DNA from 2 places in the Ralstonia sp. 22111 genome. Region 1 is predicted to be linked to the other one. Evidence: predicted binding sites of a transcription regulator. Region 1 holds the regulator's gene; the other holds the start of a gene.

The links. The regulator FNR, encoded in region 1, switches genes on or off when oxygen is low (the NO sensors DNR and NnrR bind a similar motif). The targets are predictions, from matches to a motif close to TTGATNNNNATCAA.
Region 2: ACTJK4_RS22630 (OmpW/AlkL family protein) is a predicted target of FNR. The motif match lies at 9,292-9,305, and genes of this name have one in related genera.

The regions. Positions count from the first base shown of each region.
Region 1 covers NZ_JBQEPR010000005.1:210,259-225,461, reverse strand. The annotation lists gene rimP (ribosome maturation factor RimP) at 1-264, opposite strand, end outside; gene ACTJK4_RS15100 (pseudouridine synthase) at 473-2,257, opposite strand; gene scpB (SMC-Scp complex subunit ScpB) at 2,348-3,193, opposite strand; gene ACTJK4_RS15090 (sulfite exporter TauE/SafE family protein) at 3,678-4,421, opposite strand; gene fnr (fumarate/nitrate reduction transcriptional regulator Fnr) at 4,599-5,327, shown strand; gene ACTJK4_RS15080 (hypothetical protein) at 5,349-5,603, opposite strand; gene ACTJK4_RS15075 (FixH family protein) at 5,600-5,827, opposite strand; gene ccoG (cytochrome c oxidase accessory protein CcoG) at 5,854-7,317, opposite strand; gene ccoP (cytochrome-c oxidase, cbb3-type subunit III) at 7,314-8,237, opposite strand; gene ACTJK4_RS15060 (cbb3-type cytochrome oxidase subunit 3) at 8,250-8,432, opposite strand; gene ccoO (cytochrome-c oxidase, cbb3-type subunit II) at 8,436-9,119, opposite strand; gene ccoN (cytochrome-c oxidase, cbb3-type subunit I) at 9,130-10,587, opposite strand; gene ccoS (cbb3-type cytochrome oxidase assembly protein CcoS) at 10,683-10,862, opposite strand; gene ACTJK4_RS15040 (heavy metal translocating P-type ATPase) at 10,872-13,415, opposite strand; gene ACTJK4_RS15035 (2-phosphosulfolactate phosphatase) at 13,592-14,434, shown strand; gene zapE (cell division protein ZapE) at 14,452-15,203, opposite strand, start outside.
Region 2 covers NZ_JBQEPR010000011.1:107,010-122,212, forward strand. The annotation lists gene ACTJK4_RS22605 (ABC transporter ATP-binding protein) at 1-326, opposite strand, end outside; gene ACTJK4_RS22610 (Bug family tripartite tricarboxylate transporter substrate binding protein) at 595-1,644, opposite strand; gene ACTJK4_RS22615 (glutamate synthase subunit beta) at 1,822-3,285, opposite strand; gene ACTJK4_RS22620 (glutamate synthase-related protein) at 3,427-8,139, opposite strand; gene ACTJK4_RS22625 (transposase) at 8,400-9,125, opposite strand; gene ACTJK4_RS22630 (OmpW/AlkL family protein) at 9,376-10,050, shown strand; gene ACTJK4_RS22635 (deoxyguanosinetriphosphate triphosphohydrolase) at 10,270-11,436, opposite strand; gene aroB (3-dehydroquinate synthase) at 11,456-12,562, opposite strand; gene ACTJK4_RS22645 (shikimate kinase) at 12,559-13,131, opposite strand; gene pilQ (temperature dependent type IV pilus secretin PilQ) at 13,270-15,203, opposite strand, start outside.

The sequences.
Region 1 (15,203 bases):
GCCGGCGAAGCGCGTGAAGTCGGCCAGCGTGCGCAGCGGGCGATCCAGCCCCGGCGACGACACTTCCAGCCGGTCATAGTTGACGTTTTCAACTTCGAACACGCGCGTGAGCTGATGGCTCACTTTTTCGCAATCTTCAATGACGATGCCGTTCTCTGCCTGATCGATATACACGCGCAGCAGCCCGGCGGGCGCGCGCTCCACTTCCACCAGCTCGTAACCCATGGCGGTGAGGGTTTTCTCAATCAGATCAGTCAGATGCACGTTTTTCCTGAAGAATTTCCCGGTATGGCCAACCTGCGGAAGCAAAAAAAAATGGGCGCAACGCCCATATCATTCGCCCATCTTCTACAGGATGACTTTTGATTAGACTCACATTGTAATACGCTTCCAGGCAAAACGCAAAAATTGCCCTGAAGCCGCCACAAAAGGGGGGCGTTGCGACGGCTGCCGCACACAACGCCCGCATTTTTTAGCGCTTACCGCCGCGTTTTCCACCACCGCGCGGCGCCTTGTTGCCGTTAGGCATGCCGCCGCCGCTCTTTCCAGGGCGCTTGCCGCCGGGCGAACGATTCCCATCACGCATCCCACCGCCACCGGCCGCGCCGCCGCGGACATTCGTGCGCTCGCCCATACGGGTGCGCGCTGTCAGCGTGGTCGGACCGCCCACATTGATGTAGCCCATGGACGTTTGCATCGGATCGGGCTGACGCGGGTTGGACGGACGGCGCTGCGCGGGCTGCGCGCGATTACCGTTCTCAACACCCATACCGCGCGACTGGAAGTTTGCTTCACCGGCAAAGCCAGACGACATCGGCCCCATCAGCACCGGCGCAGGCCCACGGCGACGATTGCCCTGGCGGTCTTGCCCACCGCCAGAACTGGCCGTCGGCACCTTCATGCCCAGCGTGCCCATCAGCGTACGCACATCCTCGGCCGACACTTCCTGCCAGCGCCCGCGCTTGAGGCCACGCGGGAGGACGAAGCTGCCATAGCGCGTACGGATCAGGCGCGACACGGTCAGGTTGACCGCTTCGAACATGCGCCGGACTTCGCGGTTCCGGCCTTCGGTCAGAGCGACGTGATACCAGTGGTTGACACCTTCGCCGCCGCCATCGACGCAGCGCAGGAAGTTGGCTTCGCCGTCCTGGAGTGGGATGCCGTGCAACAGCTTTTGGCGATCGATCTCAGCCAGCTCTCCAAGCGTACGCACCGCATATTCACGCTCAACGCCATAGCGCGGGTGCATGAACCGGTTGGCGATGTCACCGGAGGTCGTGAAAATCAGCAGGCCTTCGGTGTTGAAGTCTAGGCGACCGACAGCGACCCACTTGCCGGTCTTCATGCGCGGCAATGCATCGAACACGGTCGGACGGCCTTCCGGATCGGACTGGCTGACAATCTCACCGGCCGGCTTGTGATACAGGAGCACGCGCGGCGGCTTGTTGGGAAGCTTGCGCTGGATCAGCTTGCCATTCACGCGCACTTGGTCGGTCGCGAGAATGCGTTGGCCGATATGAGCCGGCAGGCCATTCACGGAAACGCGACCCTGCAGGATCAGGTCTTCCATGTCGCGGCGCGAGCCAAGTCCGGCATCAGCCAGGATCTTGTGCAGCTTGGGCGCGTCATCGTCGGATGTCAGTTCGCGCGTCTTGGGAGACTGCGAGGCGCCGCCGGCGTCAACCTCCGAGTCGTACGCGCCTGAAATCACGTATTGGAAGACGTCTTCGGAGCCCTTGCCACCCTTCAGCCCCTTGCCCCCGCGATTCTGGGTCGGGCCGCCGGCCTTGCCTTGCGGTTTGCCGTTGCGGCTCTGCTGCTTGCCACGACCGCCGGCATTCTTGCCCCCTGCGCCTTCCGTACGCTCGCTGCGCTCGGCGCGCTCTGCCGGCTGGCCTTCGCCTTGACGGCGACGATTCTTGCCAAAACGGCCGCGCGGACCACGTCGCTCGCCCTGGCCGTCTGCTGGCGCCTGTTCGGCCGATGCAGCACTTTCTGCGGCAACGACCGTCGGCTCAGCCGCCGCCTCTTTCGGCTTCCGCACCCGTGGCGCGCGGCTCTTGCGCGGCTGAGCAGGCTGGCCAGCGTCCGCGCCACCCGCCTCAGCGGCTTCACCCTCAGGGCGGCCGTCCTGCTGCTGGCGGCGCGAAGCCACGAGGTTGCGCAAGCCGCGGCGCAGTCCCTTGCGACGAGGCGCGGCCTCAGTCCCATCACCGCCGTCTTGTCGCGGCGGCTGAGCGTCGGCGTCGGCCGGCATACGTGTATCCATGGAATCTGGCTGGGTGCTCACAACGTCTTTCAAATCTAAGGGTTCAGACCATGCGCCGACTGCGCGGCTGCCATGGCATTACGAATGTTCATTGGCCGGAGCCGCAGGCGGCTGGACCGGTGTTTTGTACTCATCTTCGGATGGAACCTCGGTCGCACTCAGCGCTTGCGACTCGGTTTCCAGCGCTGGCTCGTCACCCGCCGCAACCTCAGCAGGCGGCACCGGCGTTTCAACGATGACCTCAACGGAAGCCTCGGCAACCGGCGACCCAGCCGATTCCTGCACCGAAACCTCGGCGCTCTCAGCGCCTTCCGGCGCGTCGTTGACGAGCGCAGTCAGCTCTTCCACAGCAATTGCACCGCCCTCAAATTCGATGGCACCCTGCTCCAGCAAGCTCGCCTGCGCCTGGGCGCGGGCATCTTCAAGCGGCGGCAGTTCGTCCAGCGAGCGCAAGCCAAGGTCGTCGAGAAACTGCTTGGTCGTCGCATACAGCGCGGGGCGGCCCGGCACGTCGCGATGACCGATAACCTCGATCCAGCCACGGTCTTCAATCTGCTTGATGACCTGCGTGTTGACCGTCACGCCACGAATGTCTTCGATATCACCGCGAGTGACCGGCTGGCGATAAGCGATGATCGCCAGCGTTTCCATCACAGCGCGCGAGTACTTGGGCGGCTTTTCCGGGTGCAGGCGATCGAGGTACACGCGCATTTCCGGGCGGCTCTGCAAGCGCCAGCCGGAGGCCAGCGCGACCAGTTCGACACCTCGATTCAACCAATCCTGGCGCAGCTCTTCGAGCAGCACACGGATGGTATCTGCGGACACATCTTCGTCGAAGAGCTTGCGTAAGTCATTGACTCGCAACGGGTCCTGCGCGCAGATCAGCGCGGTTTCGAGGACGATCTTCGCCTCTTGGGTATTCATCGGGTTGAGCGGCTCGTCATTGCTCGCGCGCGGCCAGTCGCCGTCACGCTTGAGGTTTGTCGTCCCACCGCGAAGCACGCGGCATTTCTGAATGCTGTTGCCCGCCCGGGCCCGGCGCGCGAAGACCAATTAATTCAATTGGACCCTGCACCGAAACGCAGTGGCTATGCCCGCGAAGTAGGGCCGGAGGAGCGAGTTGATCCGGTGCCGGTCAGGCACCACAAGGGCAATTTCTTCCGCCGCCATGGGGACGGATACTGCACCGGACGACTGCCAAGAAGAACGGCAGCCCGCCCGAATCGACTGTCCAGGGGACTCTACCGCTGGATGGCATCGCTTGGCGCCGCGCTTAGGATTGTTGATTTGCGCGGGTGGCGAATCGAATTGTGGTTGATTGTAGGGCAATTTCCAGCGGCGCCGCAACCGGGAAGATGTCCTAGCCTCCCATCATGGGGCGATTGGCAATTTTCGGCTGCCTGAACGCCTACAGCACCAGACAGAATCCGTGTGCGTTAAGCATCTCTGGCAACCAGATTGCGTGAGCCAGTCCCCAGACCCCAAACCCGGCGATGGCGATGCCGGCCGCGCCCCGCGCCCATCGCTGGCGCGACAGCCCGCGCAGCCACCCAGCCAGACCAGACATCATCAGCAGGTTCGGCAGCGTACCGGCACCAAAGGCGAGCATGACCACGGCGCCGGAGGCGGCGTTGCCTGCCAACAACGCCACAGCCAATGCGCCGTAGACCATGCCACACGGCACCAGCCCCCAGGCCATACCCGTGAGATAGCGGCGCAGCAGCGGCGGCTGACGCTGCAGCCTACCGCCCAGCGTGGCAGCCCCTCGAGACAGGCCACCTGCCACGCGGCCAAGCAAGCGCTCAAGCCACACACTCCGCCACGCATCTCCAGCGGAACGCACAAGCAGTAAAACCCCATAGGCGACCAGCAATGCGCTAGCGAAAGCAAACAAGCCGCGTTGAATCGGCAGCCATTGCTGGCGCCAGACGGTCGCGCCCATCGCACCCATGATTGCGCCCAGCAACGCATAGGTGGACAGCCGGCCGGCATGCATGACGACCTGTTCAAACCAGAGCCGGCGACGGGACACGATCCGCACCGCCACAGCGCCACGTTCGGCCGCGAGTGCGATACCGCTGCACATCGCCAGACAATGCACACCGCCGAGCAATGCAATCAGGAAAACGCTCAGAAGCGCCGCGGCACTCATCTTTCTGACGCTCTTTTGATATGGACCAAGGTTTTCGTTTTACTGTTGCGAACTAAGCCTAATTGACGCGTTTTGCCCCATCGGAAATGTCCGAGGACAAGAAGGTCGCCGTTATAATAAGCTGGTGCTGTACAACAAGAATTACTCATTTCACTTTCCCGAAATTCGCCCCCGCCCGTGCTCACTCGAATCGCACTTACCGACCAAGCCTCGCGTTGCTCCACCTGTGTACTCGGGCAAATCTGCCTGCCGGTGGGGATGAACTCGGACGACGTGCGCAAGATGGACGATTTGGTCGGCGAGCGCATCCGCATTAAGAAGGGGCAATCGCTCTATTCTTTGGGTGAGCCGCTGGAGGCGGTGTACGGCATTCGTTTCGGCACGCTCAAAACCCATCTGACGCTTGAAGACGGCCGGCATCAGATCACGGGTTTCCACCTGCCGGGTGAAATCGTCGGGCTTGATGGCATTGGCGATATGCGCCACGTGTCGGACGCCACCGCGCTTGAAGATACCGAAGTCTGCGTGGTGCGCTACGACGAGTTGCAGCACCTTTCGCGCCGGCTGCCTTCGCTGCAGCATCAGTTCCTGCGCATCATGAGCAAGGAGATTTCGCAGGATCATCTGATGCTGCTCACGCTGGGCTCCATGCGTGCGGAGGAGCGTCTCGCAGCCTTCCTGCTCAACCTGTCGAAGCGTTCGGCCCAGCGCGGATATTCGTCGACCGAGTTTGTCCTGCGCATGAGCCGCGAAGAACTCGGCAGCTATCTTGGCCTGAAGCTCGAAACGGTCAGCCGCCTGTTCTCGCGCTTTGCCGAAGCAGGTCTCATCCAGATCCGCCAACGCCACGTCAAGCTGATCGACCTGGCCGGCCTGCGCCAGGTCATGAGCGGTCAGGCGGCCTAAGCTGCCGTCCATGGCGCCCGCTCAGACCAGCGGGTGCTCATGCGCTTCCAGCTTGCCAATGCCAGGCGACACATAGAGCGTCAGCGCGCTCGACAATCCGCACAACAACCAGAACACAAAGAACGACACGGTGTAGACGGCCTGGGCCGACACCGTGATCTGTTCGCCGAAAAAGCGCAGGTCGGCGGGGTCTACCACCGCGAAGACCACCAGCTCAGCCAGGGCAGCCGACAGAAATGCCGGCCACAGAATCCACATCAGCAGTCGACGCTTCATCGGGCCTCCGTGTGAATGGCATGCGCCGGTGCGCCAGCCGTCTTTTCGACGACCAAACCGCGCCGTACGACGTTGTCGTGAATGACAGCATCGGGATGCGACATTGCCAGCCAGATGGTCACGCCACAGCCGATCATGGCGACGAACGGCCCTGCCATCAGCAGCCACGGCCAAGGCTCGCGCCACCACGGACGGGCCTGTGCGGAAGATTGCGTTGCGTGCATCGTTGCCTCCTGTTGGGGATGCCGCATCAGCGCGGCACGATGAAGCTCGACGGTTCGCGCAGTACAAGGCTGTCGCTACCGCTGTCTGCATGGATGACGAAACGGATTTTGTGCGAGCCGGGGGCGGCATCGTCAGCCGGCCGGCGCACGCGCACTGGCAGCAGCCGGTTAGCCGCCGGCGGGAGCTCCAGTGTGGTGGACTCGCCCTGACCGCCCTGCACGTCCAGTTCCGGCATGCCCTCTGCGGTGATGGTCACGCGCATGGGGTGCTCGGACGCGTTCATCAGTTGCAGGCGATAAACGTTCTCGATCTTGCCGCCGTCCACTTCACGCGCCAGTGCGCCACGATCACGAATCACGTCAACCTTGAGCGGCTGCCGCATGGCCAACGCCACGATGAACCCCGTGACGAGCACCAGCATGATCCCCGTATAGATCAGCACGCGCGGGCGCAGCAGATGTCGCCGGGCTTCCTTCGGGCTGAGCCGATCAAGCATCGCGCGTTCCGACGTGTACCGGATCAGACCCCGCGGGTAGCGCATCTTGTCCATGACCTGGTCACAGGCGTCAATGCAAGCACCGCAACCGATGCATTCGTATTGCAGCCCTTGGCGGATATCGATGCCGGTGGGGCACACCTGCACGCAGATGCTGCAGTCGACGCACGCACCCAGACCCTGAGCTTCGAAATCGGCGTTGCGCGAGCGGCTGCCGCGCGGCTCGCCGCGCTGCGTGTCATACGTCACGACGTAGGTATCGGGATCGACCATCACGCTCTGGAAACGAGCGTAGGGACACATGTAGCGGCAGACTTGCTCGCGCATGAAACCGGCGTTGCCCCACGTCGCAAATGCGTAGAACAGCATCCAGAATGTCTGCCAGGGGCCGAGAGACAGCGTCCAGGTCTCCATGCCCAGATCGCGGATCGGCGTGAAGAAACCGACGAAGGTGAAGCCCGTCCAGAGCGCAATGAGGATCCAGGCCGAATGCTTTGCGGCCTTCAGGCGGAACTTGCGCAGGCTCCAACGCTCACCGTCGAGGCGGATGCGCGCGAAGCGATCTCCTTCGATATGCCGCTCGATCCACATGAAAATCTCGGTGTAGACCGTCTGCGGACAGGCATAGCCGCAAAAGAGGCGCCCCGCCACCGCCGTAAATAGAAACAGCGCCAGCGCCGACAGCACCAGCAGCAACGTCAGATAGATGACATCCTGCGGCCACAACACGAGCCCAAAAAGGTAAAACTTGCGTGCGCCTAGGTCGAACAGCACCGCTTGGCGACCGTTCCACTGGAACCACGGCAGGCCATAAAAGATGGCTTGCGTGGCCAGAACCAGCCAGACTCGCCAACGCGCAAAGGCGCCGGTCACGGCGCGCGGATAAATCTTGCGCCGGACCTCATAGAGCATCTGCTCGGTGGGTGCGTCTTCGGCGCCCGCCGCCGCGGTGGCGGGCGTCATCGGACGCCAGGCTGGTTCTTTGTCGCTCATTGCGCGTGACTCGTGTTGCTGTTCGACAGACCCCAGACATAGGCCGCCAGCATGCGGATCTTCTCTGGTGAGAGCAGGTTCTCGTGTGCCGGCATCGTGTTGTCACGACCCTTGAGGATGGTCTCGACGATGGTTGCTTCCGAACTGCCGTACAGCCAGACGCGGTCGGTCAGGTTAGGTGCGCCAAGTGTCTGATTGCCCTTGCCGCTTGCCGTGTGGCAGGCCGCGCAGACCGACTTGAACGTCGGTTCACCACGCGCTGCCTTGATCGGGTCGTAAGACAGGCCCGACAGCGAGCGCACGTAGTTGGCCACGTTGACCGCCTGGTTGCCATCCACCACCGCAGCCAGCGATGGCATGACACCGTGGCGCCCCTTGGTGATGGTGGTCAGGATCGTCTCGGGATCGCCGCCGTACAGCCAGTCGCTGTCGGTCAGGTTCGGGAAGCCCTTCGAGCCGCCGGCGTCGGAGCCGTGGCACTGCGCGCAGTTGTTCAGGAACAGGCGCTGGCCGATCTCGTGGGCCTGGGGATCGGCGGCGATCTGCTTGATATCCATGCTGGCATAACGCGCATAGACCGGACGGACCTGCGCATCGGCTGCAGCACGCTGCGCGGCCAATTCGCCCCGTGTCGAGAAACCGAGCGCGCCGCCGTATGAACCCAACCCCGGGTAGAGGATCAGGTACCCCAACGCAAAGATGCACGACAGCAGGAACATCCACATCCACCAGCGCGGCAGCGGGTTGTTCAATTCCCGCAAATCGCCATCCCATACGTGGCCCGTATCTTCCCCGGCGCTGTGCCCGGGTGCCACTTGAATGCGCCGCTGCGAAAACAGCAACCAGACACACCACACGATGCCGACCAGGGCGATCGCTGCGATGTAATACCCCCAGAACTCCGAAATGAAGTCGCTCATGATTCTGTGTCCTTATTGATGCGGGCGCGACGCGTCTGCGTGCGCACCGGCGACCTCGGTCTCATCGGGCAGCAGGAACGGCAGCATGGCCGATTCCGCATTCGCAGCGCGGCGATGCGCGGAGAATGCCCACCAGGTAATGCAGACGAACAGCACGAGGAAGACGGCAGTCGCAATTGCACTCAGCGTGGCCATGGCTTACTCCTTCGCTGCAACGGTGGCAGGCGCGGCAGCCGGAGCGACAGCCACGTCCCTGACGTTACGCAGCTCCACGCCAAGGCCTTGCAGATAGGCGACCACGGCATCTTCTTCGGTCTTGCCTGCCAGTTGCTCGCGCGCCCCGGCGATCTGGGCATCCGTATAAGGCACACCCAGCTGACGCAAGACATGCATCTTCTTCTCGATGTCGCTGTTGTCCAGCGGCGTTTTCGAGAGCCACGCATACGACGGCATGTTCGACTCGGGCACCACTTCACGCGGATCGCGCAGATGGATGCGATGCCAGTCGTCCGAATAGCGCTGCCCAACGCGCGCCAGATCCGGGCCCGTACGCTTGGAGCCCCACAGGAACGGGTGGTCGAACACCGACTCGCCAGCCAGCGAGTAGTGGCCATAGCGCTCGGTCTCGGCGCGAAGCGTACGCACTTGCTGCGAGTGGCAGCCAACGCAGCCTTCGCGGATGTAGATGTCGCGCCCCGCCAGCCGCAGCGCCGAATACGGGGCGATGCCCTTGACCGGTTCAGTGGTCGAATGCTGGAAGAAGAGCGGCAAGATCTGCACCAGGCCCGCAATGCTGACGACGACGAGCGTCATCACAATCAGCAAGCCGATGTTCTTTTCCAGCGTCTCGTGCGAGAAAAACTTGTTGGATTGGTTGCTCATGTTCCCCTCCTCACTGTGCCGCGACCATCGGGGTCTGGGCCGATTGAGGAATCGGTGCATCGATGGCCTTGCTGCCCTGGATGGTCTTGAACACATTGAATGCCATCAGCAGCATGCCGCCCAGGAAGCACAGACCGCCAGCCAAGCGAATCAGGTAGAACGGGTACGTTGCCTTCACCGCTTCGACAAAGCTGTAGGTCAGCGTGCCGTCAGCCTCGGTGGCGCGCCACATCAGGCCTTGCATCACGCCGGCAACCCACATGGCGGCGATGTAGAGCACCACGCCGATGGTCGCCACCCAGAAGTGGACCTCGATCAAACGCGTGCTGTACATCTTCTGCTGACCGAACAGGCGCGGAATCATGTAGTACATCGAACCGATAGTGATCATCGCCACCCAGCCCAGGGCGCCGGAGTGCACGTGGCCGATCGTCCAGTCGGTGTAGTGCGACAGCGCATTCACGGTCTTGATGGACATCATCGAGCCCTCGAACGTCGCCATGCCGTAGAACGACAGCGCCACCACGAGGAACTTCAGGATCGGATCGGTGCGCAGTTTGTGCCAGGCACCCGACAGGGTCATGATCCCGTTGATCATGCCGCCCCACGACGGGGCCAGCAGAATGAGCGAGAACACCATGCCCAGCGACTGCGCCCAGTCGGGCAGCGACGTGTATTGGAGGTGGTGCGGACCCGCCCACATGTAGGTGAAGTTCAGCGCCCAGAAGTGCACGATCGAGAGGCGATACGAATAGATCGGGCGTTCGGCCTGCTTGGGCACGAAGTAATACATCATGCCCAGGAAGCTGGTGGTCAGGAAGAAGCCCACTGCGTTGTGGCCATACCACCATTGCACCATCGCATCCTGCACGCCGGCATAGGCCGAGTACGACTTCCACATCGACACCGGCAATTCAGCGTTGTTGACGATATGCAACAAAGCAATCGTGATGATGTAGGCGCCGAAGAACCAGTTGGCCACGTAGATGTGCCGGGTCTTGCGCTTGGCGATTGTGCCGAAGAACACGATCGCGTAAGCCACCCACACCACGGTGATCAGGATGTCGATCGGCCATTCGAGTTCGGCGTATTCCTTCGAGCTTGTGTAGCCCAGCGGCAGCGTGATGGCAGCCGCCACGATCACTGCCTGCCAGCCCCAGAACGTGAAGGCAGCAAGCTTGTCGGAAAGCAGACGCACCTGGCAGGTACGCTGCACGATGTAGTAAGACGTCGCAAACAGCGCGCTGCCGCCAAACGCAAAGATGACGGCATTCGTGTGCAGAGGGCGTAGCCGGCCGTAGGTCAGCCAAGGCACCCCGAAATTCAGTTGCGGCCAGATCAACTGGGCCGCGATCAGCGCACCGACCGCCATACCGACGATGCCCCAGACGATCGTCATGATCGAGAACTGGCGAACAACGCGGTAATTGAAGGTCTGGGTGGGCTGCAACGCGCTGGACGATTGCATGCTTGCTCCCCGAGAGTGTTGGTTTGATAGGGTCATGTTAAGAATGGGGCGATATTCGAGTCTTGACGTGCGTCAAGGCACCCCAGCCAACGTGGTCAAGTAGTTCCGTCCCGCGACACTGCGTCACGCGCCGGAGTATCAGGGTCCAGCAGAATCGATTCAGCAGGCGCCTTGAGATCGTCGTACTGGCCCGAGCCGACGGCCCACCACAGCACTCCGACAATCGCCACCACCAACATCAGCGACAGCGGAATCAGCAGGAACAGCGTTTCCATTTCGGCTCCTTAAGCGGCACGTGACAAACGCCACGCATTGAGCGCCACCAGCAACGACGACACCGACATGCCGATGCCCGCTACCAGCGGCGACAGCCACCCAAGCGTGGCGAGCGGAATGCTGATCGCGTTGTAAGCGAAGGCCCAGCCAAGGTTCTGGCGCACCACGCGCAACGTGCGACGGCCAATCGACACGGCCTCGCTGATGGCAAACAGGCGAGGCTCGGTGAGAATGGCATCCGCACCGGCCTGGGCCAGCGGCGCACCGGACCCAATGGCGATGGAGACCTGCGCCTGCGCGAGCAACGGCGCGTCGTTGATGCCGTCGCCGACGGCCAGCACGCGAGCGCCGTCTGCCTGCAGCTGGCGCACATAGGCACGTTTGTCTTCGGGGCTGGCGCCGCCCACGGCGCGGTCGATGCCAAGGCGGTTGGCCCACCAGTGCACGGTCTCTGGCGCATCGCCGGAAACGAGATGCAGGCGCAATCCTTGTGCACGCAACGCGCTCAAGCATGCGGGCGCATCGGCACGTGGCGTATCGGCCAGCGTGAAGCGCGCGAGCGGTTGGCCATCGCGGCCGAGCCAGATCGACGTGCATGCGGCCGCCGGCGGCACTTCCTCCATCGGCGCTTGCGTGCCGTAGCGAATGGAAGCAACCGGCTGATCTGCGTAGCGCGCTGCTGCGAACGACTGCGTACCAAGACGCACCAACTGGTTATCAGCCGCGGCATACACGCCCTGCCCCGGCACATTCGTCACGCGCCCCAACGTTGGCAAAAGCATTTCAGCGGAGGTGGCGGCGCGCAACGACTGGGCGATCGGATGATTCTCGGATTGCTCCATCGCGCACGCCAATGCGAGGCAGTGCTCGGCATCCACATCGGCGAATGTCTCGATGCTCAGCAAGCGCAGACGCCCTTCGGTGAGCGTACCGGTCTTGTCGAGCAGCACGTCCGTCACGGCTGCCAGGCTCTCGATCGCGTGACCGCGCGTGACCAGCACACCGCGCCGTGCCAGCGCGCCACTGGCTGCGGCCAATGCAGACGGCGTGGCCAGCGACAACGCACATGGGCAGCTCACCACCAGCACCGCCACGGTGACGGCAAACATGCGAGTCGGATCGATCCACCACCACGCGATCGCCGTCAGCAGCGCCCAACCGAGCAGCACTGCCACAAAGCGCCCGGCCACACGATCGGCGAGTTCAGCCATACGGGGCTTGTCCGACAGTGCGCGTTCCAGCAGATCGACGATGGCGGCAAGGCGCGTCTGGGCGCCCACGCGGTTCACACGCACGCGAATGGCGCTCACGACGTTGTAGCTGCCCGCCAGCACGGTCGCGCCCACGTCACGCGGACGCGGCACGCTTTCACCGGAGAGAAGCGATTCGTCGATCTCGGTGGTGCCGCGTTCAATGGTGCCGTCGGCGGGCAGAACTTCGCCGGCGCGCACTTCCACGCAATCGCCTTGCTGCAAGGCTGCAACGGGGATGGTTTCCAGCGCGCCGCTTTCGGCATGGAAGCGACGGCAGGTGGCTGGCAACTGGTGCACCAACGCTTCAGCGCCAGAAGCAGCACTCTGTCGCGCACGCAGTTCGAGATAGCGCGCCGCCAGCAGGAAAGCGACGAACATCGTCACGGAATCGAAATACGTCTCGCCATGACCACGCAAAGTCGCCAGCACACTGGCAATGAACGCCGCGCCGACTCCCAGCGCCACGGGCACATCCATGCCGACGTGCGCATGCCGCACTTGCCGCCAAGCATTGACGAAAATGGGCCGCGCAGAAATCAACACCACCGGCACGGTCAGCATCAAGCTGGCCCACTGCATCAGGCGCGTCTGGCTCACGGGGATGTCGCTGCCGTGCAGGTAAACCGGCCACGCGTACATCATCACTTGCATCATCCCGAGCATCGCCAGCCCCAAGCGGATCAGCAGGCTGCGGCGCTCACGCGCTTCGGCAGTGCGGCGGGCGGATGGCTGGTCGGGCCACGCTTCGTATCCGACGTCGGCAACGGCGGCAAATACCGCGGACAGCCGCATCGCCCCGGCATCTCCAACGATGCGCGCGCGTTCCGTGGCGTAATTGACGGTGGCTTCGCGCACGCCTGGCACTCGCGAGAGCGCGCGCTCGATCAGCCATACACACGCGGCGCAACGCATGCCGCTGATGGCAAGAGAAAGTTCTTCCGCGCCGTCAGCCCGTGTGCGTACGAAGCGCTCACGCATGACGGGCAGATCGTAGGTCGCCCAAACGGCTTCGGCTTCGGTGCGACGGTCGCCTTCGATCGGCTTGGCGAAGGCGATTGGGCCGTCATAGACGTGCCCCATGCCGGAGGCGTGCAGCGTTTGCGCGACAGCCTGACAGCCAGCGCAGCAAAATTCCCGGGACTTGCCGCCAATGTCGGCATGGACGGCCGTGGCGCCGTCCAGTGGCGACGCGCAGTGATAGCAGGTGACGTGCGACGCGCCTGCCCCGCTCGGGCCGATAGGCGAGCTTATGCCGTCAACCGGCGCGGTTGGATGGTTGGGGGCGAATATCGTCGTCATTATGGGGACGATGCTAGCCAGTAACCCCGGGCGCGCCCTTGATGCGCATCAAGCACGGCGCAATAAGAATCCACCGGTCAGGCGATTCTCAGCGCACATCAACCACGCCTACCCTCCCATAAAAAAATAGGCCGCCTATAGTGAATAGCTGCACCAGGCAAACAGGAGGGCGCGACATGGCAACCGAATTCAGCCTGTACAACATCCACTGTGAATGGGGTGAGCACGGAGCATCCGCGCTGGCGCCACATTGCGACGCCGTCATCGTGGTGGACGTGCTGTCTTTTTGCACCTGTGTGGATGTGGCCGTGGCGCGCGGGGCACGCATCTATCCGTATCCATGGCGCGACGCCAGCGCTGAAACTTTCGCGCGCCGCGCCGGCGCCATGCTAGCGGGCTACAACCGCAGCCAGGCGGGGTATACGCTCTCGCCAGCGTCGCTGCGTGAATTGCCCATCGGCAGCAGCTTGGTCCTGCCCTCGCCCAATGGGGCAACGCTCGCACTCGCCACCGGGTCGACGCCGACGTTTGCTGGTTGCCTGCGCAACGCGCGCGCGGTGGCGGAAGCCGCGTCGCGGTTGGGCCGTCGCGTGGCTGTGGTGGCGTCAGGAGAGCGCTGGGCTGATGGCAGCCTGCGCCCGGCCCTGGAAGACTGGTTGGCCGCCGGGGCGATCGTGCATCACCTGTCGGAAACGGTGGCGGGATTCTTGCCCCAAGCGCTGTCGCCCGAAGCGCTCGCCGCTCGTGCGATCTATCGCGAGGCGTCGCGGACCGGCATGATGAAAGCGTGGTTGCTTGATTCAGTGTCCGGCCGCGAACTGTGCGAACGCGGCTTTACCGAAGACGTGACCATGGCTTCGCAAACCGATGTGAGCAACGTCGCCCCCATGCTGGTCGAAGGCGCGTTCCGCAACGTCAACCGCAAGACCGAGCGCCTGCCACAGGACTTCTTTGGCGCAAGCCTGGGGCCCTCGCAGGCACCGCCGTCGCACCGCAATTCGCCGCCGACGTCACACTAAGGCAAGGCTCAGCACGCTCAGGTCAGTGACGTGTCCACTTCGCGGCGAGGTGCCTCGAGGTATTCGCGCGACTGCATCTCGACGATGCGCGACACGGTGCGCTGGAATTCGTTGGCCATCTGGCCTTCGGTGTACAGCTCTTCCGCCGGCACCTCCGCCGACATCAGCAGCTTGACCTTGTGGTCGTAGAACACGTCGACCAGCCACGTGAAGCGGCGCGCTTCAGACGCCATGCGCGGCGTCATCTTCGGCACATCGGCCAGGATGACGGTGTGAAAGCGTGAGGCGATTTCCAGGTAATCGTTCTGTGAGCGCGGCCCCCCGCACAGCGTGGCGAAATCGAACCACACCGCCCCGCCCGCCTTGCGCGCCGCGCGAATCTCCCGGTGCTCGATGCGTAGCACCGGGGACTCGTCCGGCACTCCGGCCACCGCAGCGAACGCATCGCGCAGCGCCGAGTTGGCCTTGGCGCCTAGCGGCGTGTAGTACGCCTGCACCTGCTCCATCGCCCGCTTGCGGTAGTCGACGCCCGCATCGACGTTGAGGACGTCGAGCTTCTCCTGCAGCAGCGCAATGGCCGGCAGCACACGGTCGCGGTGCAAGCCGTCCGGATACAGCAAGTCGGGCCGATAGTTGGATGTCATCACGAACTGCACGCCGTTGGCAAACAACTGATCGAGCAAGCGGTGCAGGATCATCGCGTCGGCAACGTCGCTGACGTGGAATTCGTCAAAACAGATCAAGCGGTAGCGCTTGGCGATGCGCCGGG
Region 2 (15,203 bases), on a different contig from region 1:
ACATTGTCGAAGACGGACAAATCAGTAAACAGTGCCCCGAACTGGAACAGCATGCCCATCTGGCGGCGCGCCGCGTACAGCGCACGCTTGTCCATGGCGCCGATGTCCTGGCCGTGTACGCGCACAGTGCCGGCGGCGGCGCTCACCTGGCCGCCGATCAACCGCAGAATCGTCGTCTTGCCGCAGCCGGACCCGCCCATGACGGCCACCACCCTGCCCTTGGGCACGCGCATGCACAGGCCGGACAGGATGCGCCGCGCGCCTGGCTGATAGGCGAAATCGACCTGATCGAGTTCGACAACGGCGTTGGAAGGCTGGGTGGACACGGTGGAGGTCGGTGCAGAGGGCTCGGCAGGTTGGCGGCTTCATGCTGCCGCATCTCGTTGTCTTGACGACCGCAGACCCGCCAACAAGGGCGGCTTCGCGCGGCCCGCCATTATAGGTGGAAACCCGCGTAGCCCGTCAGTCACGCCTTTCTTACCGACAGTTTGTGTGGCTTGTTCGCCGCGCCATGGGTTTTCGGGTCTTGCGGGATGCTGAAAGTGGTGCGCCTGCGAAGTCGGTCTTGGCGGCGCGGGCAGAAACGAAAGTGCCCTATTCGCCGCTATCCAGGCGTAGGTCGGCTTGGCGAATCACCCCTTGCCAATGCGTGGCATCACGGCGCACGGCCTGGGCGAACGTGTCGGGGGCATCCCATTCCGGCTCGAAGCCGCCTGCGCGCAACGTAGCGTGGACATCTCCGGAAGCGACGGCGCGACGCAGTTCTGCCGCCGCGCGCATCGACAGAAGCCGGGGTGTGCGCGCCGGCATGAAGGTGCCGATCCAGGCGCTGCGATCGAATCCGGCGAGACCGCCTTCGCGCAGCGTCGGCACAGCGGGCGCGAAGCGCGAGCGCGCCCCGCCTGTCACCCCGAGCAACCGCAGCTGGCCATTGGCCGCGGCTGCCGCCACGCTCGGATAGCAGGCGAAACATGCCGTCATGCGCCCAGCCAGAATCTGCTGCACGAGCCCGGCTTCACCGCGAACGGCCACGTGCGGCGCGTGGAAAGCGTAGTCGCGCACAAACTGCTCGGCGACGAGATGCGACCACGTGCCGACGATATCCGAGCCGCAATTGACCGTGACGGACTCGCCGCGCGCCTGCGCAAGCAGATCGGTGATGGAGTAGATCGGCAAGCGCGCATCGACGGCGAGAAACAGCGGCAGCGTAGCCACCATCGCTACCGGTTGAAAATCGCGCAGCGGGTCATACGATGCCGGTTCCAGCGCGGGCTGGGCGACGAACGTGGTCTGTTGAAGCAGAAGCGTATGGCCATCGGACGGCGCGCGGGCGACGGCCTCGCCGGCGGCCATGCCATTGGCTGCCGGGCGATCTTCGACGCCCACCTCGCGGCCGACCTGCTGCTGCAGTTGCGTCGCCAGTGCCCGGGCCAGCGCATCAAACGCGCTGCCTTCCGCCGCGGGCACGACCAGACGCAGCGGTTGCGAGGGATACCCTTGCAGCAATGCATGCGCGGGCGACGTCAGCATTGCCGGCAGCACGCCCAGCCACGCAAGCGTGCGCCGCCGCTGCCGGTCCGGCATATGCGGCTCATCCGGCGCGTGGGGCACATCTGCACGCACATTGCGGGCACGAGGTCGCATGAGGTGGTCGGGGATCACGGGGAGATCTCATTCTAGAAATCCGCCCGTCCGCCCTGCACTCATGTAAACCATGTCGACGTAAACCATGAGGCATGACGCTGCCGCCACAACACGCGTGTCACAAACAAAAAAGCCCGCCGAGGCAGGCGGGCCTGAGTCAGACGGTCAACCGCGTGGTCAGCGCGGCAGTTCCGAATGGCCCATGAGAAACGCATCAACCGAGCGGGCGGCCTGGCGGCCTTCCCGGATAGCCCACACCACGAGCGACTGGCCGCGGCGCACATCACCGGCAGCGAAGACCTTCGGCACGTTGGTCGCGTAGGCGTTGTCGCCCTCGGTGGCGGCACGCGCGTTGTTGCGCGCATCCTTCGTCACGCCAAAGGCATCCAGCACGCCGCCGACCGGGTTGGTAAAGCCCATCGCGAGCAGCACGAGATCGGCCTTGAGCGTGAACTCGCTGCCTGCAACCTCGGCCATCTTGCCGTCCTTCCACTCCAGGCGCACGGCGGTGAGGCCCGTCACGCGACCGTTCTCGCCGATGAGCGCCTTGGTAGCGACCGACCAGTCGCGCTCGCAGCCTTCATCGTGCGACGACGAGGTGCGCAGCTTGATCGGCCAGTACGGCCACACCAGCGGCTTGTTCTCTTCTTCGGGCGGACGCGGCAGCAGTTCGAACTGCGTGACCGATGCGGCGCCATGGCGGTTGGACGTGCCCACGCAGTCCGAGCCCGTGTCGCCACCGCCGATCACGATGACGTGCTTGCCATCGGCGCGAATCGGGTTCGGCGCATCGCCGGCCACTTCCTTGTTTTGCGGGATGAGGAATTCGAGCGCGTAATGCACGCCGTCCAGATCACGGCCCGGCACCGGCAGATCGCGTGGCACTTCCGAACCGCCCGTCAGCACGACAGCGTCGAATTGCTTGAGGATGTCGTCGGCAGAGATCATCTCCCGCGCGTCGTTGGTGATGCCGGCCGGCACCGTCTTGTCGCCCACCATCACGCCGGTGCGGAAGGTCACGCCTTCGGCTTCCATCTGCTGCATGCGGCGGTCGATCTGTGCCTTTTCCAGCTTGAAGTCGGGGATGCCGTAGCGCAGCAGGCCGCCAATGCGGTCGTTCTTTTCAAACAGCGTCACATCGTGACCGGCGCGCGCCAGTTGCTGCGCTGCAGCCATGCCTGCAGGGCCGGAGCCGACCACGGCCACGGTCTTGCCAGTCTTGTGCTTCGGCACTTGCGGCGCGACCCAGCCTTCTTTCCACGCCTTGTCGATGATGGCGTGCTCGATCGACTTGATGCCGACCGGCAGTTCGTTGATGCCCAACGTGCAAGCCGCTTCGCACGGTGCCGGGCAGATGCGGCCCGTGAACTCGGGAAAGTTGTTGGTGGAGTGCAGCACTTCAATCGCCGTCTTCCAGTCCTGGCGATACACCAGGTCGTTGAAGTCCGGGATGATGTTGTTGACGGGGCAGCCGTTGTTGCAGAACGGAATGCCGCAATCCATGCAGCGCGCGCCCTGGATCTTGGCTTCGTTGTCCGCCAGCGCGAACACGAACTCCTTGTAATGCTTCACGCGCGCTTCGGGCGCTTCGTATGCCTCGTTCTGGCGGGGAAATTCGAGAAAACCGGTCGCCTTGCCCATGGTGTCCTTCCTGACCCGATGCTGCTCTGCCGGCACAGTCGCGCCAGCCAGGCAGTCGAGCCTGTCTTGTGAGGTTGCGTTGTATTCGGTGGTGGCGAATGGCCAATCGCGCGGATCAACCATTCCCCAAATCGACGGGAATCAGGCTGCGATCTGTTCGCGGCCGGCTTCCTGTTCGCGTTCGTACATCTCGGCCAGCGCGCGCTTGTACTCGGTCGGGAAGACCTTGACGAAGCGGCGACGGGCGTTGTTCCAGTCGGCCAGCAGCTCCTTGGCACGCTCGGAGCCGGTGTAGCGGAAGTGCTTTTCCACCAGCGCCTTGAGCAGTTGCTCGTCGAGCACGCGCTCGCCGTTCACCTTGTGCCAGGTCGACGGGGTATGCGCCTTCTCCTGGTCGGCTGCCGACAGCACCGATTCCAGCGCGACCTGCGCCGTGTTGCAGCGCTTGTCGAACAGGCCGTCTTCGTCATAGACGTAGGCAACGCCGCCCGACATGCCTGCCGCGAAGTTACGGCCGGTGGTACCCAACACGACGACGGTACCGCCGGTCATGTACTCGCACCCGTGATCGCCCGTGCCTTCCACCACCGTGGTGGCCCCGGAATTGCGCACCGCAAAGCGCTCGCCGGCCACGCCGTTGAAGAACGCCTCACCGGCTAGCGCGCCGTACAGCACGGTGTTGCCGACGATGATGTTGTTGGTCGGCTCACCGCGGAACTCGTGCGGCGGGCGCACGATCACGCGGCCGCCCGACAGGCCCTTGCCCACGTAGTCGTTGCCGTCGCCCACCAGGTCCAGTGTCACGCCATGCGCCAGGAACGCGCCAAACGACTGGCCAGCCGTACCCTGCATCTGCACGTGGATCGAGTCATCAGGCAGACCTTCATGGCCGTAGCGCTTGGCCACTTCGCCCGACAGCATCGCGCCCACGGTGCGGTTGACGTTGCGCACCGGCTGGATGAACGACACGCGCTCGCCCTTCTCGATCGCAGCCTTGGCCTTCTCGATGAGCTGGTGATCCAGTGCGCGATCGAGACCGTGGTCTTGCACATCGACCTGGTAGCACGGCTCACCTTCCTTCTTGGCCGGCTGGTAGAAGATGCGCGCAAAGTCCAGGCCGCGGGCCTTCCAGTGTTCGATGCCGGACTTCGTGTCGAGCAGGTCCGCGCGGCCGATCAGTTCGTTGAACGTGCGAATGCCCAGTTGCGCCATGATTTCGCGCACTTCTTCGGCCACGAAGAAGAAGTAGTTCACCACGTGCTCGGGCTTGCCCGAGAACTTCTTGCGCAGCACCGGATCCTGCGTCGCCACACCCACCGGGCAGGTGTTCAGGTGGCACTTGCGCATCATGATGCAGCCCTCGACCACCAGCGGTGCGGTGGCGAAGCCAAACTCGTCCGCGCCCAGCAGCGCGCCAATCGCCACGTCACGGCCGGTCTTCATCTGGCCGTCGGCTTGCACGCGGATGCGGTTGCGCAGGCCATTGAGCATCAGCGTCTGCTGCGTCTCGGCCAGACCCAGCTCCCACGGCGTGCCGGCATGCTTGATCGACGACCACGGCGAGGCACCGGTACCGCCGTCATGACCGGCGATCACCACGTGATCGGCCTTGGCCTTGGCGACACCTGCTGCCACCGTGCCGACGCCCACTTCCGACACCAGCTTGACAGACACGTCCGAACGCGGATTCACGTTCTTCAGGTCGTGAATGAGCTGTGCCAGATCTTCGATCGAGTAAATGTCGTGGTGCGGCGGCGGCGAGATCAGGCCAACGCCCGGCACCGCGTAACGCAGCTTGCCGATGTAATCCGTCACCTTGTGGCCGGGCAGCTGACCGCCTTCACCAGGCTTTGCGCCCTGCGCCATCTTGATCTGGATCTGATCAGCCGAAGCCAGGTACTCGGCCGTCACGCCAAAACGGCCCGACGCCACCTGCTTGATCTTCGAGCGCAGCGAATCACCTTCTTGCAGTTCCAGATCGCGCTCGACCACTTCGCGGCCGATCACGTCCGACAGCTTCGTGCCCTGCTTGATGGGAATGCCGCGCAGTTCGTTGCGGTAGCGGCGCTCATCTTCGCCGCCTTCGCCGGTGTTCGACTTGCCGCCGATGCGGTTCATCGCCACGGCCAGCGTGGTGTGCGCTTCCGTGCTGATCGAACCGAGCGACATGGCGCCGGTCGCAAAGCGCTTGACGATCTCCTTGGCCGGTTCGACTTCTTCCAGCGGAATCGCGCGTGCCGGGTCCACCTTGAACTCGAACAGACCGCGCAGCGTCATGTGGCGCTTGCTCTGATCGTTGATGAGGTTCGCGTATTCCTTGTACGTCTGGTACGAATTCGCGCGCGTCGCATGTTGCAGCTTGGCGATCGAATCCGGCGTCCACATGTGCTCTTCGCCGCGGACGCGGTAGGCGTATTCGCCGCCGGCGTCCAGCATGTTGGCCAGCACCGGCGCATCGCCAAAGGCGTCACGGTGCAGGCGCAGCGCTTCCTCGGCCACCTCGAAGATGCCAATGCCGCCGACGTTCGATGCGGTGCCCTGGAAGTACTTGTCGACCAGTTCACGCGACAGACCGATCGCTTCGAAGATCTGCGCGCCGGTGTACGACATGTACGTCGAGATGCCCATCTTGGACATCACCTTGTGCAGGCCCTTGCCGATCGCCTTGGTGAAGTTGTAGATGGCTTTCTCGGCGGTCAGGCCCAGGCCCGGCGCCAATTCGGCCAGCGTCTCCATCGCCAGATACGGGTGCACGGCTTCTGCGCCATAGCCGGCAAGCAGGGCGAAGTGGTGCACTTCGCGGGCCGAGCCCGTTTCGACGACCAGCCCCGTGCTCGTGCGCAGGCCCTTGTCCACCAGGTGATGGTGGATGGCAGACGTGGCCAGCAGCGCCGGAATCGCGGCCTGCTTCTCGTCGACCGCGCGGTCCGACACGATCAGGATGTTGTAGCCCGACTTGACCGCATCGACGGCCTCTGCGCACAGCGAGGCTAGGCGCGCTTCGATGCCTTCCTTGCCCCACGCCACCGGATAGCAGATGTCCAGCTCGTAAGCCATGAACTTGCCGCCGGTGTAGTGCTCGATGTTGCGGATCTTCGCCATGTCTTTGAAGTCCAGCACGGGCTGGCTCACTTCAAGACGCATCGGCGGGTTGATGTTGTTCAGCTCCAGCAGGTTCGGCTTCGGGCCGATAAACGAGACGAGCGACATCACCACGTTTTCGCGGATGGGGTCGATCGGCGGGTTCGTGACCTGCGCGAACAGTTGCTTGAAGTAGTTGTACAGCGTCTTGTTCTTGGACGACAGCACGGCCAGCGGGCTGTCGTTGCCCATGGAGCCCGCGGCTTCTTCGCCGTTGGCGGCCATCGGGGTCATCAGGAACTTGACGTCTTCCTGCGTGTAGGCGAAAGCCTGCTGACGATCCAGCAGCTTCGCGGCCGGCTTGGTTTCGGCGGCCACGTCTTCGGGCTTCGCGTCCAGCTCGTCGAGCTTGATGCGCACGGCATCGATCCAGCTCTTGTACGGCTTGGCGTTCGCCAGGTTGTCCTTGAGTTCCTTGTCGTCGATGATGCGACCCTGCTCCATGTCGATCAGGAACATCTTGCCCGGCTGCAGACGCCACTTCTTGACGATGCGCGACTCGGGAATCGGCAGCACGCCGGCTTCCGAGGCCATCACGACCATGTCGTCGTCGGTGACGTAATAACGCGCCGGACGCAGGCCGTTACGGTCGAGCGTCGCGCCGATCTGGCGGCCGTCGGTAAAGCAGATGGCGGCGGGGCCGTCCCACGGCTCCATCATCGCGGCGTGGTATTCGTAGAAGGCGCGACGGTTGTCGTCCATCAGCGTGTGCTGTTCCCACGCTTCCGGAATCATCATCATCATCGCCTGGGCCAGCGGGTAGCCGGCCATCGTCAGCAGTTCGAGGCAGTTGTCGAACGATGCCGTATCGGATTGACCCGGATAGATCAGCGGCCACAGCTTGGGCAGATCATCGCCCAGCACCGGCGACGAGATGCCGCCCGTACGCGCGTTGATCCAGTTGACGTTGCCCTTGACGGTGTTGATTTCGCCGTTGTGGGCAACCATGCGGTATGGGTGCGCCAGTTCCCATGCGGGGAACGTGTTGGTCGAAAAACGCTGGTGCACCAGCGCCAGCGCCGACACCGTGCGCGGGTCTGCCAGGTCCTGGTAATAGCGACCGACCTGTTCGCACAGCAGCAGGCCCTTGTAGACGATCGTGCGCGCCGACATCGACGGCACGAAATATTCCTTGCCGTGCTTGAGCTTGAGCGCCTGGATCGCGTGGCTTGCCGTCTTGCGGATCACGTACAGCTTCCGCTCCAGCGCATCGGTGGTCATGATGTCGCGGCCGCGCCCGATGAAGATCTGGCGGATCACCGGCTCGGTCTTCTGCACCGTGGGCGACATCGGCATGGTCTTGTCGACCGGGACATCGCGCCAGCCCAGCACGACCTGGCCTTCCAGGCGCACGGTGCGCTCAAGTTCCTGTTCGCAGGCTAGGCGCGACGCGTGTTCCTTCGGCAGGAAGATCATGCCGACGCCATATTCGCCGGCCGGCGGCAGGTTGATGCCCTGCTTCGCCATCTCCTCGCGGAAGAACTGGTCGGGAATCTGCAGCAGGATGCCCGCGCCGTCGCCCATCAGCGGATCGGCACCGACGGCGCCCCGGTGGTCGAGGTTGTGCAGGATGCGCAAGCCTTGCTGGACGATCTCGTGGCTCTTCTTGCCCTTGATGTGAGCGACAAAGCCGACGCCGCAAGCGTCATGTTCATTGGTCGGGTCGTACAGACCCTGGGCCGACGGTGCGGCGGGGAAGGAATGTTGTTCCACGGCGATCTTCCGAGGTTGTCGGTACTGCGCACCGTGGAAGGCCCTCGCGATCGTGCGGATGCGGTGGCAGACAGGCAATGGCGCGCCGCACCATGAATGCGGGGTGGAACGAATATAAAAGAGCAGCCTGTAACAGGCAAAAGTTTTTAAATGGGGTCGGAGTAAATTAATAAATGCACGACAACAGTGCGGGTTTATTATTGGGGACAGATTAAATTCGTCCACATCGAAGCACCTGGGCACGACGGCGCCGCTACTCGCTATTCGGTACGCACGCCGCCCTCCGCGACCGCTTCTGCGGGTTGGCGAGGCGGTCGCCCTTTGGGCAATGGGGCAACGCGGCGGCCTCCGGCGCGCGCCAGTGTCGCGAGAAACGCCTCGTTGCCAAGCGGCCAACCGCTGTGCACATGCTGGCGAATCTGCGCCAGCTGATCTGAGCCCAAACCTTCATGCCACAACGTTCGATAGCGAGATTGGCGCTCGAAAGGCGTATTACCAAGCCGCCAATAGCAATAGTGGTCACTCACCCACGGGATGGATTGGATACCCACATGGTGCCGATACGTGCTCCATCGGTCGTCTTCCGGCGTGCTGACGAGACCCGCGCGCACGGCGTTGGACTCCACATACAGCAGCATCGGCAACACCCATTCGGCCGGGTCCAGCACGGTCGAGCGGAAACGCCCTTCCCACAGCGTTCCGCTGCGATCGGCCGCGGCGTTGAAGTACCGCGTATAGCGCCGCCCGACCGCCTGCAGCGTGCGCGAAAGGCTGTCCGCCACCTTGGGCGTTCCCACCAGGTGGACGTGATTCGGCATCAGTGAGAAGCCATGGACGGCAAAGTCGTGCTCGCGCGCGGCCATGCGCAACGTATCGAGATAAAACGCGTAGTCGTCGTCACCGCGAAAAACGACCTGGCGATTGTTGCCGCGCTGCAACACGTGCACAGGGACATCGGTGGGACTGAGGCGAGGCAGGCGGGCCATGGAAAAGACAGTGCGGCGAAAAGCGCCATCGTAGCGTGAAGCCGGCGAACCTGTCCCCAATTTTTGGCAGGCAAACGCTTGCATCCCGACTGTCGTCGAGGGGCGACGGCAGAGTTTGCGTGCCGTCAAATTGGCGGCCGTACGCGTCATCGACGACGGGGTGAACTTGATCCCGAGCAAATCGGCCAAGCGACTTCCCCGCGAGACTGGCTCCCATCACATCACGAGACGACAAGAGAGGGAGCGATTCATGGCTTTTCACCGCCTAGCCACCGTAGCTGTTGCCGCCGGAATGCTTGCCGCCGGATTCAGCCAGACCGCCTTTGCGCAGAGCACGGATTTGGCGCCGGCCACCGGCAACTGGATGGTGCGTCTGCGCGCCGTCAACCTGACAGCCGCCAACAAATCCGACGCGGTGCCCGCACTGGCCATTCCGGCTGATGCCATTCAGATCAACAACAAGGTCCTGCCTGAGCTGGACATCTCGTACTTCTTTACGCCGCACCTCGCGGCCGAGCTGATCCTGACTTACCCGCAACAACAGGACGTCACGGTCATGCAAAGCGCGCTGGGCGGCCCGACCAAGATCGGCAGCTTCCGCCACTTGCCGCCCATCCTGACGATGCAATACCACTTCACGCCCGAGTCGCGCTTCAAGCCGTACTTGGGCGCGGGCATCAACTACACCCGCATCTCGAATGTGAATCTGCAGGTGCCGGGCGTTGGCTCGCTGGACCTCAGCAAGAACAGCTTCGGCCCCGCGCTGCAGGCCGGCTTCGACTATCGCCTGACCGATCGCCTCTACTTCAACGTCGACCTGAAGAAGACCTGGATCAGCGCCGACGTGAAGATGGCCGGTCAGACCATCAGCAAGGTCAAGGTTGACCCATGGCTGCTGGGCGTCGGCCTGGGTTATCGCTTTTAAGGGAGGACGATCAGCGAACTGACACTGTCCTGATCGACTTTTACCGACGTGCCGCAGGGGCCGTCGACGGCGGGGGCGCTCGTCGGCGGTGGTTGGCGCGTTCGGCCCGGCATGCGTTGGGGCGGCCGGGCATTTTTTTTGGGCGTTTGCTTTTGACCTGGTTTCAGATCGCTTGGGAGCCAGGCGATCGGATAGCGGCTCGACCGTTACTGCCGTTACTCAAACCGCATCTACGGCAAAGATGCGGCGGTGCTCCTTGATGGCGTAGCGATCCGTCATGCCCGCGATGTAATGCGCAATCCAGCGCGGCTGCTCTTCGGGGGTGGCTTTCGCTTGGTACTGCGGCGGCAGCAGGCGCGGGTCGTCCATGAAGACGCGGAACAGATCGTCGATGATGCGGCGCGCCTTCGCGGCCATGCGCATCACGAGGTAATGCCGATACAGGTTGTCGAACAGGAAGCGCTTGAGCGCGCGCGCCTCTTCGCGCATCGGATCTGAGAACGCGACGAGCGCTGGCGCGGCGCGCACATCGTCGATACATCGCGGCGCAACGTCGGCAATGCCGGCACGCGTGGTGCCGATCAGATCGACGATCAGCGCGTTGATGATGCGGCGAATGGTTTCGTTGATCAGGCGCCGGCCGCTGACATTCGGGAACGCGGCCTCGGCTTCGCGCCGGTGAATGGCCCACAGCGGCACGCCTTCGAGTTGCTCCAGCGTAATCAGGCCGGAGCGCAGGCCGTCGTCGATATCATGGTTGTTGTATGCAACCTCATCGGCAAGATTGGCCAGCTGTGCTTCCAAAGAAGGCTGTTGCCCTTCGAGAAAGCGCCGGCCCAGGTCACCCAGCGTGGCCGCGTTATTTCGCGAGCAATGTTTGAGAATGCCCTCGCGCGTTTCGAACGTCAGGTTCAAGCCATCAAAACCACCGTAGCGCTCTTCCAGCCGATCGACGACCAACAAGCTCTGCAGGTTGTGTTCAAAGCCGCCATACGGCTTCATGCAATCGTTGAGCGCGTCCTGGCCAGCGTGGCCGAAGGGCGTGTGGCCCAGATCGTGTGCCAGCGAAACCGCTTCGACCAGGTCTTCGTTCAGACGCAGGCTGCGCGCAATCGACCGGCCAATCTGCGCGACCTCCAGGCTGTGTGTGAGCCTGGTCCGGAACAGATCGCCTTCGTGATTCACGAAGACCTGCGTCTTGTATTCAAGCCGGCGGAACGCGGTGCTGTGAATGATGCGATCGCGGTCACGCTGGAACTCAGTGCGCGACGTGGATGGCGGCTCGGCGTGGACGCGGCCGCGCGTCTGCGCAGAATGCGCGGCGTAGGGGGCGAGATGACCTTCGAGATCGAACGGGGCGGCCGGCAAATCAAATCGGTCGTTCATCAGGCCATCTCATCTTGTCTCAGGCGACGGGCGCTTCGGTCGGTGGTCGCAGCACGGCGTGCTGCAAGGTGGCGCGCAAGTCGGCATCGGGCACCGTGGTCACAAACGCCTGGCCCAGCTTGCGCAGCAACACGAACTTGATCTCGCCCGCTTCGGCTTTCTTGTCGACGCGCATCAGCTCGATGAAGCGATCGACGCCCAGGTCCGGCGCCACCGTCGGCAGGTCGGCCGCACGCGTGAGCGCGGTGATTCGGTTGCGCGTATCGATGTCGATAAAGCCCAGGCGATGCGACAAGTCCGCCGCCATCACCATGCCGCAGCCGACGGCCTCGCCGTGCAGCCATTCGCCGTAGCCCAGGCCGGCCTCGATGGCGTGGCCGAAGGTATGGCCGAAATTGAGCGTGGCTCGCAGCCCGGTCTCGCGTTCGTCCTGCGCCACGACAGCCGCCTTGATACGGACCGAGCCCTGCACGGCTTCGGCCATCAGGTCGGTATCGCAATCGTTGAGGCCCTTGATGTTCTGCTCGATCCAGGCGAAGTAATCGGCATCGGCAATTGCGCCGTGCTTGATGACCTCGGCCATGCCGGCAGCCAGCTCGCGCGCAGGCAACGTGCGTAGCGTATCGATATCCGCCAGTACCGCCTGCGGCTGGTGGAACGCGCCAATCATGTTCTTGCCCAGCGGGTGGTTGATGCCCGTCTTGCCGCCCACAGAGGAATCAACCTGCGACAGCAGCGTCGTCGGCACCTGGATGAAGGGCACGCCGCGCATGTAGCAGGCAGCGGCAAAGCCGGTCATGTCGCCGATCACGCCGCCGCCCAGCGCGATCAGCGTGGTCTTGCGGTCTGCGCCCGCCGTCAACAGCGCATCAAAGATGCGATTGAGCGTGTCCCACTTCTTGAACGATTCGCCATCGGGCAGCACGACGGTGTCGACAGCCTTGCCGAGCGAACGAATGGCCTCCTCGACCTTGGCTGCATAGAGCGGAGCGACGGTCTCGTTGGTGACGATCACGGCACGCGCGCCGCGAATGTGGGGGGCAAACAACTCGGCCTTGGAAAGCAGCCCAGAGCCGATATGGATCGGATAGGCTCGATCGCCAAGGTCAACATCAACGGTAATCATGACTGAGGGGAGACTTGCGAGGAGGTGGAGGTGCCTGCCGGCGGCGCCACAATGCCGGCCACCTCAAGTTGCATCAGCACCATATTAACAAGCTGCGCCACGGTGGGCTTGCCCGTTTCGATGACAAAGTGCGCCACGTCACGGTATAGCGGATCACGGATCGCATGCAGTTCTTCAAGCTTGGCACGCGGGTTTTCGGTCTGCAGAAGTGGCCGGTTCTTGTCGTGACGCGTGCGCAGATACAGGTCATGCGGATTGGCGCGCAGGTAGATCACGGTGCCTCGCTCGCGCAGGAAAGCGCGATTCTCGGGCCGGAGCACGGCGCCGCCGCCGGTGGCGAGGACCACGCCATCGCGCGAGGTGAGTTCGTCGATCATGTGGGTTTCGCGATCACGGAAGCCCACTTCGCCCTCGTGCTCGAAAATGACCGGCACACGCACGCCGCAGCGCGCTTCGATCTCATGGTCGGAGTCGAAGAACGGCAGATCGAGCCGGCGCGCCACCGCCCGGCCGACCGTGGTCTTGCCCGCGCCCATCAAGCCGACGAAAAAAACGTTGGAAACAGACAAAATCGCGTGAAATCAGGAATTTGAGCTTGATTGTAGTGGCATTTGGTCACCATCCTGCACAAACCCGGGGGCAGGACACAAAAAAGCCCGGCGCTCCACGCAGGAGGCCGGGCTTTCGGATCGCGATGCTATCGCCGATTACTTCAGCGACAGTTGATCGGACAGCACTCGCGGCGTCAGGAAGACGAGGAGCTCGGTGCGGTTGTTGATCTTGTTCGTGCTCTTGAACAGGTTGCCCAGCACCGGAATGTCACCCAGCAGCGGCACCTTGTTGATGTCGGTCCGCTCGTTCTGCGTGTAGATACCGCCGATCACGACCGTGCCGCCGTTCTCTACCAGCACCTGCGTCTGTACGTGCTTGGTGTCGATGGCAAAACCGTTGGTCGTTTGGATACCCACGCTGTCCTTGTTGACGTCCACATCCAGGAAGATGTTGCCGTCGGGCGTGATCTTGGGCGTCACTTCCAGCTTCAGGTTAGCCTTCTTGAACTGCACCGAAGTCGCGCCGGAAGAGGTCGCCTGCTGGTACGGAATCTCAGTACCCTGCTCGATCAGCGCCTTGATGTTGTCGGCAGTGACCACGCGCGGGCTGGAGACGATCTTGCCGCGGCCGTCAGCTTCCAGCGCGGACAGCTCCAGTGCGAGGAAACGGCCGGCACCGGCGTTGAACAAGCTCACGGCAACGCTGGCTGCGTTCACGCCGTTGATGCCGTTGGCCGGGAAGCTGAGCGCCGGGCTGTTGTCCCACGTAGCGTCTTTGGTCACAGGCGACACCACGTTGGTGTAGGTGTTGCCGTAACCCGCGCCATTCGTCTTTGACGCGAAGCCCAGTTTGGCACCCAGGTTGCGACTGAACGTGTCGTCAGCCTCAACGATGCGGGCCTCGATCATCACCTGGCGAACAGGGATGTCGATTTTCTGGAGGAAGGCCTGCACCTCTTCGAGCTTGCTCGGAATATCGGAGACAAACAGTTGATTCGTACGCGTATCCGCGGTGAGCGAGCCTCGCTTGGACAGAATCCGTGAAGTCGCGGCGCCGCCAGCGGCACCGCCTGCCCCACCTGCGGCTCCAGTACCCAGCAACATGTTGCGCACATCTCCAGCACTCTGATAGTTCAGGCGGAACACCTGGCTGCGCAACGGCTCCAACTCGGTCACTTGCTGCTGCGACTCAAGCTCAGCCTTCTCCTTCGTGGCCAGCTCACCGCGCGGGGCAACCCACAGCACGTTGCCGTTGCGGCGCGACGCCAAGCCCTTCGAATCCAGCACGATCTGCAGTGCCTGATCCCAGGGCACATCCTTCAGACGCAGCGAAAGGGTGCCCGTCACGCTGTCGCTGGTCACGATGTTGAGGTTCGTGAAGTCGGCGAAGACTTGCAGCAACGAACGCACATCGATGTTCTGGAAGTTCAGCGACAGGCGCTCGCCACGGTAACCCGGGCCGGAAATCAGCTTGTTCGGGTCTTCCTTGGTGGGGCGCACTTCCACGACGAACTGCGTGTCGGTCTGGTACGAGCTGTACTGCCAGTTACCGCGCGGCTCGATGATCAGGCGTGCGCCAGTGCCGTTGTCGGTAGCGCGCATGGCCTGCACGGGCGTACCGAAATCGCTCACGTCATAGCGGCGACGCAGCGACTGCGGCAGCGTCGCACCGACGAAGTCGACCACGAGGTTCTGACCTTGCTGCGCAATGTTGATCGCCGAGTTGGCAGTCGACAAATCGACCACCACGCGGCCGGCGAGGTCCTCGCCGCGGCGGAAATCAACGTTGCGCACGGCCGGACGCTCAGCACCTGCAGCGGGTGTCGGAGCCGAGAAGGTCGGCGCCGAGACAGCCGCGGCCACCGGTGCGGCTTCCAGCGTCAGTACGTACTGGTTACCGCGCACCTCGGACTTGTACTGCGTCTGGCGCGACAAATCGAGCACGACGCGGGTGCGATCGCCGATCTGCACGACGTTCGCCGAACGCAGCAGCTTGCCGCCGTATTGGTAATTGGCACGGCCTTGCGCAAAGGTTGCCCCGAAGAAGTCGATGGCGATGCGCGCGGGCTGCTGCGTGCTGAACTCGACCG